2 regions of the Pseudoflavonifractor sp. MCC625 genome follow, and region 1 is predicted to be linked to the other one. Evidence: predicted binding sites of a transcription regulator. Region 1 holds the regulator's gene; the other holds the start of a gene.

Region 1 (5,314 bases):
ATGCCGGTGTCCTTCTTGAACTCGGCGGCCATCCAGTCCATGACGCACTTATCGAAGTCGTCGCCGCCCAGGCGGTTGTTACCGGCAGTGGCCAGAACCTCGATGACGCCGTCGTCGATGTCCAGGATGGACACATCGAAGGTGCCGCCGCCCAGGTCGTAGACCATGACCTTCTGGGCCTGCTCCTTATCCACACCGTAGGCCACAGCGGCGGCGGTGGGCTCGTTGATGATGCGCTTGACATCCAGACCGGCGATCTTGCCGGCGTCCTTGGTGGCCTGGCGCTGAGCGTCGGTGAAGTAGGCGGGGACGGTGATGACGGCCTCGGTAACAGGCTGGCCCAGATAGGCCTCGGCGTCCGCCTTCAGCTTCTGAAGGATCATGGCGCTGATCTCCTGGGGAGTGTAGGCCTTGCCGTCGATGTTCACCTTATAATCGCTGCCCATCTCGCGCTTGATGGAGATAACGGTGCGGTCGGGGTTGGTGATGGCCTGGCGCTTGGCCACCTGGCCTACCATGCGCTCGCCGTCCTTGGAGAAGGCCACCACAGAGGGGGTGGTGCGGTTACCTTCCGCGTTGGGGATGACGACGGCCTCGCCGCCCTCCATAACCGCTACGCAGCTGTTCGTCGTACCTAAGTCAATACCAATGATCTTGGACATAATGTGTTTCCTCCAATATATCGAAATTTATTTTAAACAAAGTGAAAATGGGATGTGGGCCTGTTGTCACGCTCCGGGCCCTCCGCGCTTCTTCTTAGTTTGCCACCTTTACCATGGCAAACCGGATGACCTTGTCACCGGACTGGAAGCCGGCCTGAAAGACCTCCACGACGGTATTTTCTCCGGCGTTTTCGTCCTCCACATGCATCACGGCATTGTGAAGGTTGGGGTCAAAGGTCTGGCCCAGCGCGGGGATCTCCTCGACGCCCAGCTTGGAGAGGACCTCCTTGAGACCATTCATGGTCATCTCCACGCCCTTTTTATAGGCCTCGTCGGCGGTCTCCTGCTTGAGGGCCCGCTCCAGGTTGTCATACACCGGGAGAAAAGCCAGCACGGCGTCCGACTTGGCGCTCTGGTAGGCGTCGGTTTTTTCCTTCTGGGAGCGCCGGCGGTAGTTGTCATACTCGGCGGCCAGGCGGAGGTACTGATCCTCCTTCTGGGCCAGGGTATCCTTGAGCGCCTCCAGCTCCGAGAGCAGAGGATCGGGGGTGTCCGTCTCAGGGGCGGCGCCCTCCGTGACCTCTTCGGTCACGGTCTCCGGCTCCATCTGCTCGGCCTGTTCCACGGCCTGCTCGTTCTCTTTCTTACTCAAAGAGGTTCCCTCCTATTATGTTTCATCGTTGCGTCCGTCCCCGGTGGGAAGTTCTCCCTGGCCAAACAGCCGGGTGAGACCCTCCGCAAAATAGGACAGGCGGGCGGTGATCTTTGCGTAATCCATCCGTGTGGGGCCCACGACTCCGATGATGCCCCGCATGCCGTCCCCAATGTCGTAGCTGGCCATGACCACGCTGGTATCCTTCAGCGCGTCGGCCACATTTTCCGGACCGATGAGGATCTTCATGGGGCCATCCTTGGGAATGGGGAAGCGGGCGGCGTCCTGGTCCTCGGAGAGATAGCTCATCAGGGGCTGGGCCCGTTCCAGATTCTGATACTCCGGAAGCTCCAGCAGATGGGCCAGACCCGCGGTGTGGACCCGACGGTGCTCCAGACCCTCCAGCACCTCCATGGCGAAGGAGACCACCAAGCTGATCAGGCCATAGGCATCACCGGCGGCATGCTGTGCCACCCGCATGAGTTCGGGCGTGATCTCCTCCAGAGTCAGATTGGTAAAGGTGGTGTTGAGCAGGGTGTTGAGCATCTGGAGCTGCGCCTCGGTCAGATCGGAGGGCAGCTGCACCAGCTTGTTGCGCACCAGATTGTTGTCGGTCATGACCACAATAAGGAAGGCGTTTCGCTCCACCATCAACAGGTCAAAGCGCCGGATGGTCACCCGCTCAAACCCGGATGAGAGGGCAAAAGCGGGATAATTGGTGAGACGGGAGACCACCCGTCCGGCCTCGGAAATGACGCGGTCCAGCTCCTGCATTTTGAGACGCAGGGCGCGGTTGATGCGCTCAGTCTCCTGCACGGAGAGCTGGTGCTCTTCCATCAGCTCATTGACGTAGAACCGGTACCCCTGGGGAGAGGGGATCCGTCCGGCCGAGGTGTGGGGCTTTTCCAGCAGGCCCATGGACTCCAGATCAGCCATCTCATTGCGGATGGTGGCCGAAGAGACCGAACGGTCCAGGGAGTCGGCAATGGCCTTGGAGCCCACCGGCTCGGCGGTGGAGATATAGCTTTCAATGATGGCACGGAGAATCCGCTTTTTTCGTTCGCTCAGATCCATGCGCATCACTTCCTTTGCGGCGGATTGGTTTAGCACTCTTTGTACCTGAGTGCTAAAGATAATGTACCACCCTCACCAGCAATTGTCAATAGGGGGGATGTAAATTAAATGTGAACGAAAATCCCGCCTTATGACTTGCATAAGGCGGGAGAGTCTGCTAAAAAAACTGGGCTCTTTTAAAAGGAGAGACAGGTCCCGGTATGGAGCGGTATGAGGCATCCGGGTTCCTGTTGGGCCATCAGATCAAAGGCCGGATGGCCGGTGCAGTGACCGGTACAGATCTGCTCCACCTCCAGCTCCTCGGCCAGCCGGCGGGAGAGGAGGCGCACCTGTTCAGGCTCTACGCCCAGGGAGCCCATCCCGGTCTTGCCCACCAGGTGGAATCCCCCCACAATGGCGTGGACTTTCTGGGTGGGAAAGAGGGCGCGCACCTCGTGGACGATGTGGGCGGCTCCGGCGTGGCAGCAGGAGTTCATCACCACCAGCCCGTGGGCGGTCTCGGCCACCAGGGACTGCTCGTGGGAGACCGCGTCGGGGATCAGGTGGAGCCCGGGGGCCAGAAGCCGGGGGCCGTCGGCCAGATCAAAGCGCCCGGCCCATTTGGTAAAGAGGTCCGGGTCCACACCGGCCGGGCGGCAGGAAGGATCGGCGGTGTCCTCCTGATAGGCCTGGACCGCGGCGGGGCGGGCCAGTACCGGGGCCTGTTGGTTGCGCCGGAAGAAGGCGGAGAACCCGCCGGCGTGATCGTCGTGGCCGTGGGAGAGGGCAGCCCGCTCCACCCGGCTCAGGTCGATGCCCAGCCGGTCCGCGTTGCGCACAAACAGGCCGGAGGTGCCGCTGTCCAGAAGATAGGAGTGGCCCTCGTAGTCCAGGTGCAGGGAGAGGCCGTGCTCGGCAATCAGGTGGTCGGGCGCGGAATTTTCGATGAGAACGGTGAGCCGCAGCATATAGATGCTCCTTTCCGGGGAAGAGGGCGGCGCTCAGGCGCCGGCGCGGGTGATGTCGTTGATCCAGGCGTGGGACCGGAAGCGGAGAATGCCCAGCGTGGACTTGACCAGCTGCTCCACCGTCACGGCCACATAGACCCAGACAATGTTCCAGCGGAGTACCAGGGCGAAGAAGGCGGCCAGAGGAATGGCCACCAGCCACATGGCAGACACGTCGATGATGGCGGCCACCCGGATGTCTCCGCCGCCCCGGAGGACGCCCACAGTGTTGGTGGTATCAAAGGAGCGCAGGGGCATCAGGCAGCCGATGAAGGTGAGGATGATGGTAGCGATCTCCGACGAGACCGGGGTGAGGTGGAAGAGGGGATAGACCACCACCGGCAGCCAGGTGTGGGCCGAGATCACCAGGAGGGTGCCGATCACGGCGCCGCAGAGGAAGGAGATGGTGTCCAGCGCGGCGGCCAGCTCATAGACCGTGGAGCGGCGGCCCGCGCCGATCTCCCGGCCGATGATGATGGCGGTGGTGTTGGCAATGGCCAGCACGGCCACGATGCAGATATCCTCGATGTTGCCCGAGATGGCCCGGGCGGCCAGGATCTGGGTGCTCCCCTCCATATGTCCCATGATGACCTTATACATGGAGGTGCCCAGACCCCACAGCATCTCATTGACCACCACGGGGGTGGCATAGCGGAAAAACTTCTGCACCAGCGCCCGGTCCGGGCGGAAGAGCACGGCGGGCTTGAGGCGGAAGCGGCGGTTGCACTTGGCATAGACCACCATGATGACGAATTCCACAATGCGGGAGGTGAGGGTGGCGATGGCGGCGCCCTCCACCTCCAGCCGGGGCGCCCCCAGGTTGCCGAAGATGAGCACCCAGTTCAGGAAGGTGTTGGTGCACATGGAGGCGGCGTAGATGCACAGGCCCAGCTTGGGATTCTCCATGCTGCGGTGGGCGCCGGTATAGACGCCGGTGATGCTGTTGAACAGATAGGAGAAGCCCACGATGCGGGCATAGCCCACGGCCAGGGGAATGAGCTCCTGGTTGTCGGTGAGCAGGCCGATGATCTGATAGGGGAAGAAAAAGAGGGAGGCGGCGAAGAGGGCGGAGATGGCGCCGGCCAGATAGAAGCCCACGCCCATGACCCGGTTGATGGCGTCGGTATCGCCCTTGCCCCAGTACTGGCTGATGAGTACGGAGGAGCCGCTTTGCAGCCCGAAGATGATCAGCTGAATGATGAAGACCAGGATATTGGCCTGGGCCACGGCGGCCAGGGGAGCCTCGCCGAGGCTGCCCACCATGAAGGTGTCGATCATGCCCAGGGATGTGGTGATGAGATTCTGGAACAGGATAGGCAAGGCCAGAAAGAGCAGATTCTGGTAGAAAGCCCGCCCCCGATTCAGATAAGAGAACATATGATGTGACCAAGCCGGCGATACCTCGCTCCGCCGGCGCCTTTCTGATGAAGTGTAAAATATGGAAGAGAAACAGACACGCGATCAGGCCCCCACACGGCTGGACCGGATGGCAGAGAGGGCGTCGGCCAGGGCGTCCACCTCGTCCCGGGTGCTGGTGGGACCGAAGGAGATGCGCAGCACCCCCATGGCGGTGCGCTTGGGCAGGCCCAGGGCGGCAAAGACATGGCTGGGCTTTCCCTTGTGACAGGCGGACCCGGAGGAGACACAGATCCCCTGGTCGCTCAGCGCCCGCACCAGCATCTCACTGGGATAGCCGGGCAGAGAGACGGAACAGATATGGGGGGCGTCCCCGGGTGTGACGATCTCCAGCCCCTCCACACGGGCCGGGAGCTGCTCCAGCGCATAGGCCTTGAGGGACTCCATATGGGCGCGGTATTCCGCCCCGTGGTCCATCCAGAGCCGGCAGGCGGCCGAAAGGGCCGCGATCTGGGCGGTGGGCTCGGTACCGGGGCGCAGTCCGCGCTCCTGTCCGCCGCCCCGCAGCAGGGGAGAGAGCTTGA
Region 2 (5,314 bases), on a different contig from region 1:
GGGGAGCCGGTGGGCTTTGGTCGCCAGATCCAGGCTACCGACGGGGCCCAGCGCATCTACCATATTATGGCCCCCCTCATTCTCCTAGCCTGTCTGCTCTTTTCGGTGCTGGCCTCCATTGGCAGGCGGCGGCCGGAGGATATCCTCTGGTGTCTTTCGGCCACCCTGAGCGCAGGAGCGTCGTTCTCTTCGACGCTTTGCTACGGCATCCCGTGGCGCTCCCTCTCCCTGCGTCTGGCGAAAAGCGGAGCCGCTCTGGCCGGCTGGGACGGGATCACCGGGACCAGCGGAAGCGCAGGGATTCTGCTGACCGATCAGGATCTCTTCCCGCCCGGGACGGTCTCCCTCAACGGGATCAAGATCTTTGGGGATTTCCCGGTAGAGAAAGTGGTGGGTGTGACCGCCACGCTCATCCGGGATACCGGCTGTGGACTGGATAAGATCTTCCACGATCTGCTCCGCAGTCAGGGGGCCATCTACCGCCGCAGCCAGGATTTCTGCTGCTACGAGGGGGGCGGCGTATCCGCCCTCATCCGGAACGAAGTGGTGCTGGTGGGCTCGGCCTCCTTCATGCATCTGATGGAGGTGCCCCTGCCCCAGGGACTGAACGTGAAAAACGCGGTATTCTGCGCCATTGACGGGGAATTGGCCGGGCTGTTTGCCCTGAAATACACCCTGCACGGCACAGTGGAGCCCGCCATCAGCGCCCTGATCAGCAACCGGATCTCCCCGGTGCTGGCCACCCGGGACTTTAATATCATCCCCGCCATGCTCCGCCAGCGCTTCAAGCTGCCGGCGGACAAGATGGAGTTCCCGGCGGTGGAGCGGCGGGTAGAGCTCTCCTCCCAGCGGCAGAGCCACAGTGAGCTGCTCACCGCCGTGCTCTGCCGGGAGGGGGTGGGACCCTTTACCGAGGCCGCCGTGGGCGGGAAACGTCTGCGCCTGGCGGTGCGGATCTCCACGGCGCTGGCCTGTCTGGGGTCCTGCGTGGGCGTGCTGCTCGCCTTTTACCTCACCTTTATGGCGGCGTATGACTCGCTGACTCCCTTTAATCTGCTGGTCTTTTTGGGCATGTGGCTGGTGCCCACCATTCTCATTTCCAATTGGGTAAACCGCTATTAGAGCGGGAGCGGAAGACAGAAAAAGGAGACGGACGGCATGAAAAAGAAATACGCGATGATGATCATGAACGAGCTTCATAACCCGGAGACCGACCATGCCCGGCTGGACACCTCCGCCACCGAGACCCATATCCTCACGGTGCGCAATCCGGAGGAGGCGGTGGCCAAGGCGGTGGAACTGGCCGACGCGGGGTTCGGCACCATTGAGGTGTGCGGCGCCTTTGGAGAAGAGCTGGCCCGGAAGATGTACGACGCGGCAGGGCACCGGCTCACCGTCTGCTATGTGGTCTGTCCCCCGGATCAGCTGGAGGCCACGCTGAAATTCTGGTCGGAGTGACCGCCAGGAGAAATTGTAAACATTCTGGAAACCCCCTTGCAAAGTGGGGCGGGAAGGACTATCATAGGGTTAGCACTCTATAGGAAAGAGTGCTAACCCTATTTTGTTTACGATTTATGTTTTATATGGAGGCGTATATACCATGGAAAAGAAAGCCTTTCAGGCCGAATCACAGCGGCTGTTGGATCTGATGATCAACTCCATTTATACCCACAAGGAGATCTTCCTGCGGGAGCTCATCTCCAACGCCAGCGATGCGGTGGACAAGCTGGCCTACAAGGCCCTCACCGACGACCAGGTGGGTCTGAACCGCTCCGACTTCAAGATCACCCTGACTCCGGATCAGATCAAGCGGACCCTCACCATCTCGGACAACGGCATCGGCATGACCAAGGAGGAGCTGGAGCAGAATCTGGGCACCATTGCCAAGAGCGGCTCCCTCCAGTTCAAGCAGGACATGGCCGCCAAGGACGAGGGCAAGGGCAAGAGTGATGTGGACATCATCGGTCAGTTCGGCGTGGGCTTCTACTCCGCCTTTATGGTGGCCGATGAGGTGACGGTGACCTCCCGTGCCTACGGCAGCGAGGAGGCCTGGCGCTGGACCTCCGACGGCAAGGACGGCTACACCATGGAGCCCTGCGAGAAGGATACGGTGGGCACCGACATCGTACTCCACATCAAAGCCAACACGGAGGACGACCACTACGACGAATATCTGGAGCAGTACCGCCTCAGCGACCTGGTGAAGAAGTATTCGGACTATATCCACTACCCCATCGTCATGCTCATGCACAAATCACGCCAGAAGCCCCGTCCGGAGGACGCCGGTGAGGACTATAAGCCCGAGTGGGAGGACTATGACGAGTGGCAGACCCTCAACTCCATGGTCCCCCTGTGGCAGCGGCCCAAGAGCGAGGTCAAGGAGGAGGAGTACAACCAGTTCTATAAGGAGAAGTACGGCGACTGGGAGGATCCCCTGCGGGTGGTCCATGTCTCCGCCGAGGGCGCGGTGGAATATAAGGCCATGCTCTATATCCCGGCCCATGCTCCCTTTGATTTCTACTCCCGGGATTATCAGAAGGGCCTGCAGCTCTACTCCTCGGGCGTGCTCATCATGGATCAGTGCGCCGACCTGCTGCCCGACCACTTCCGCTTTGTCAAGGGCGTGGTGGACTCTCAGGACTTCTCCCTGAACATCTCCCGCGAGATGCTCCAGCATACCCGGCAGCTCAAGGTGATCGCGGGCAATCTGGAGAAGAAGATCAAGGCTGAGCTCCTCAAGCTCCAGAAGGACGAGCGGGAGAAGTACGAGCAGTTCTGGAAGGCCTTCGGCATGCAGATCAAGTACGGCATCCTGGCCGACTACGGCGCCCATAAGGAGCTGCTGAAGGACCTGCTCCTCTTCTGGTCCTCCAAGGAGGGCAAGATGGTCACCCTGGCCGAGTACCAGTCCCGCATGGCGGAGGATCAGAAGTTTATCTACTTCGCCGCCGGCGAGAGCGTGGAGAAGATCGCCCAGCTGCCCCAGACCGAGCGCATCCGGGACAAGGGCTATGAGATCCTCTACCTCACCGACGAGCCCGACGAGTTCGTCATGAACCTGCTGGGCGAGCTGGACGGCAAGGCCTTCAAGTCGGTCAGCGACAGCGATGCCCTCCCGGAGAGCGAGGAGGAGAAGGCCCAGGCCGAGAAGAAGGCGGAGGAAAACAAGGACGTACTGGACTTCGTGAAGGAGACCCTGGGCGACAAGATCAAGGAGGCCCGCATCTCCAAGATCCTCAAGACCGGCGCGGTGTGCATGACGGCCGACGGTCCGGTCACGCTGGAGATGGAGAAGTACTTCCGCCGGGTGGACCCGGACCACGCCGACAACATGAAGGCTCAGCGGGTGCTGGAGCTCAATCCCGATTCGGGGGCCTTTGCCGCCCTTCGGGAGGCCATGGAGAGCGACCAGGAGAAGGCCAAGGTCTATGCAGAGCTCCTCTACCATCAGGCCCTGCTCATTGCCGGTCTCCCCATTGAGGATACCACCCGTTACACCGAGCTGGTCTGCTCCCTGATGAAGTAAGAGAGCCTCTGGCGTAAATGCACAAAATCATGCCGCTGTAAGGACAACAAAACCGTTGGATGAAGAGAGCTCGTCTCTTTTCAAAGTATGTACTATGTAGTATAATAAAAGAAGAGCAACGGTATTACTGACAGGGGGCATGACCGATGGTTATAACCATGACTTTCTCCTCCCGGGAGGAGATCCAGCGACTTCGTGAACTGGCGCTTTCCGTATCTGAGGCGGTCACCATCCGTTCTCTTGACGGAGAAATCGCCCTGAATGCAAAATCTCCCATGGGGATCTACGCGCTGGATTTTTCCCAGCCGGTGGAGATCGTCACAGACTCTCAGTGGCTTCAGGAGCAGCTGGAGCACTGGTGATCGGACCGAGTGCAGCACAAAAATGGCATGTGAACTCCGCGCCGCATTGCGGCGCGGAGTTTTTATATCCTGACTAATTTCATTGGGAGAAGGAAAGAGCCGTGACTCTGTGGATTGCAATGGGGGATTTATAAATTAACTAGCAGAGTATAGAGACTGTAATATGAAAAAATGCTTGTATATGGCCTATAAAAGGGCTTCGTTTTTATATAAGTATGCCATTGCGTGCAAAAATACGCCGTGATATACTCGTAGGCGAAAAGGAGGTATGACGTATGGTCATCGAAAAGAAATTTAACTCCATTTCTGAGATCTCTGCGCTTCAGCGCATTGCCAGCATGGCGGATAAAGAAGTCTATCTCTCCAATCAGGAGGAGACCATCAAGGTGGATGCCCGGTCCTTCATCGGACTGTTTGCCCTGGATTTTTCCCAGCCCCTCAAGGTCATCACCGACTCTCTCTATGTGATCCGCATGATCGAGATGGATCTCAGAAAGCAATCCTGCGCGGCGGCAGTTCGCTAAGCGCAGTCTCTTTTTAAATAGAAGCCGATGGGATGTTTTGTCCCATCGGCTTTCGTTTTACCGGATCTTTGCTTGTTTTTTACCTCTGATTGCTGGCTTCTCTGCCGGAGAAGAGGTATTTTATCTCAGAATCACGCATAGGAAAGAGGGAAGTCCATGGAGGCATGGAAGCTGAAAACCTGGGACCTTGTGTCTGCGCTGCTGTTCCTGGTAGGGGCCCTTTTGTTTGGGGTGGGCTGTTTTCGCCTGGGGATACTCTGGATGGCGGCTGGAGGTATCGTGGTGCTTTCCAGTATTGTGCTCGCACTGTGTAAGCTGCGTTGTCCCTTTTGCCGTCGTTTTCTGGGCCTTCTCTCCGCCGGGAACATGTCATTTTGCCCCCACTGTGGAGCTCCGCTGGAGGAGAAGAGCCGCGATATATGACATGCCGCTGCGCCTGCGCCCTTGGGGAGTGGGTGCGGCATCTTTTTATCCCTGGTTGTCCTTGTCTCTCTACCTGGAATCATGTATAATAATGCTACTGAATTTCCGGACGTCTGTCCGCACATCTGTGACTGGAGGTTTTCCCCTCGATGAATCGACAGCTGTTGCAGCAGCTCCCCAAAATGGACGTGCTTCTGGCCCATCCGGCCATTGCGTCCGCCCAGGAGGAGCTGCCTTACTATGCACTGAAAGAGGCGGCCAGAACCGCCCTGGAGGAGCTGCGCCGCGGGATCCTGGATGGAACGGTGGAGGTCCTGCCCGACCTGGACACCCTGGCTGCCCAGACTACGGCCCGGGCCCGGGCGTCCTGCCGTCCCCACCTGCGCGCCGTCATCAACGGTACCGGCGTGGTGCTGCATACAAACCTGGGCCGCGCCCCTCTGGGCGAGGAGGCGGCCCGGGCGGTCTATGAGGCGGCC

Evidence for each region. The regulator HrcA, encoded in region 1, represses chaperone genes, less so after heat shock. The targets are predictions, from matches to a motif close to TGTTAGCACTCNNNNNNNNNGAGTGCTAACA.
Region 2: a site for HrcA is predicted at 1,526-1,556, ahead of htpG (molecular chaperone HtpG). Genes of this name have one in related genera too.

Annotation. Positions count from the first base shown of each region.
Region 1 is NZ_WQOJ01000014.1:89,040-94,353, reverse strand. It holds gene dnaK (molecular chaperone DnaK) at 1-662, opposite strand, end outside; gene grpE (nucleotide exchange factor GrpE) at 757-1,314, opposite strand; gene hrcA (heat-inducible transcriptional repressor HrcA) at 1,330-2,388, opposite strand; gene GPK94_RS05135 (MBL fold metallo-hydrolase) at 2,565-3,335, opposite strand; gene GPK94_RS05130 (MATE family efflux transporter) at 3,369-4,751, opposite strand; gene GPK94_RS05125 (cysteine desulfurase family protein) at 4,836-5,314, opposite strand, start outside.
Region 2 is NZ_WQOJ01000011.1:85,001-90,314, reverse strand. It holds gene GPK94_RS04575 (hypothetical protein) at 1-1,122, shown strand, start outside; gene GPK94_RS04570 (DUF6506 family protein) at 1,159-1,458, shown strand; gene htpG (molecular chaperone HtpG) at 1,601-3,526, shown strand; gene GPK94_RS04560 (hypothetical protein) at 3,673-3,888, shown strand; gene GPK94_RS04555 (hypothetical protein) at 4,164-4,412, shown strand; gene selA (L-seryl-tRNA(Sec) selenium transferase) at 4,985-5,314, shown strand, end outside.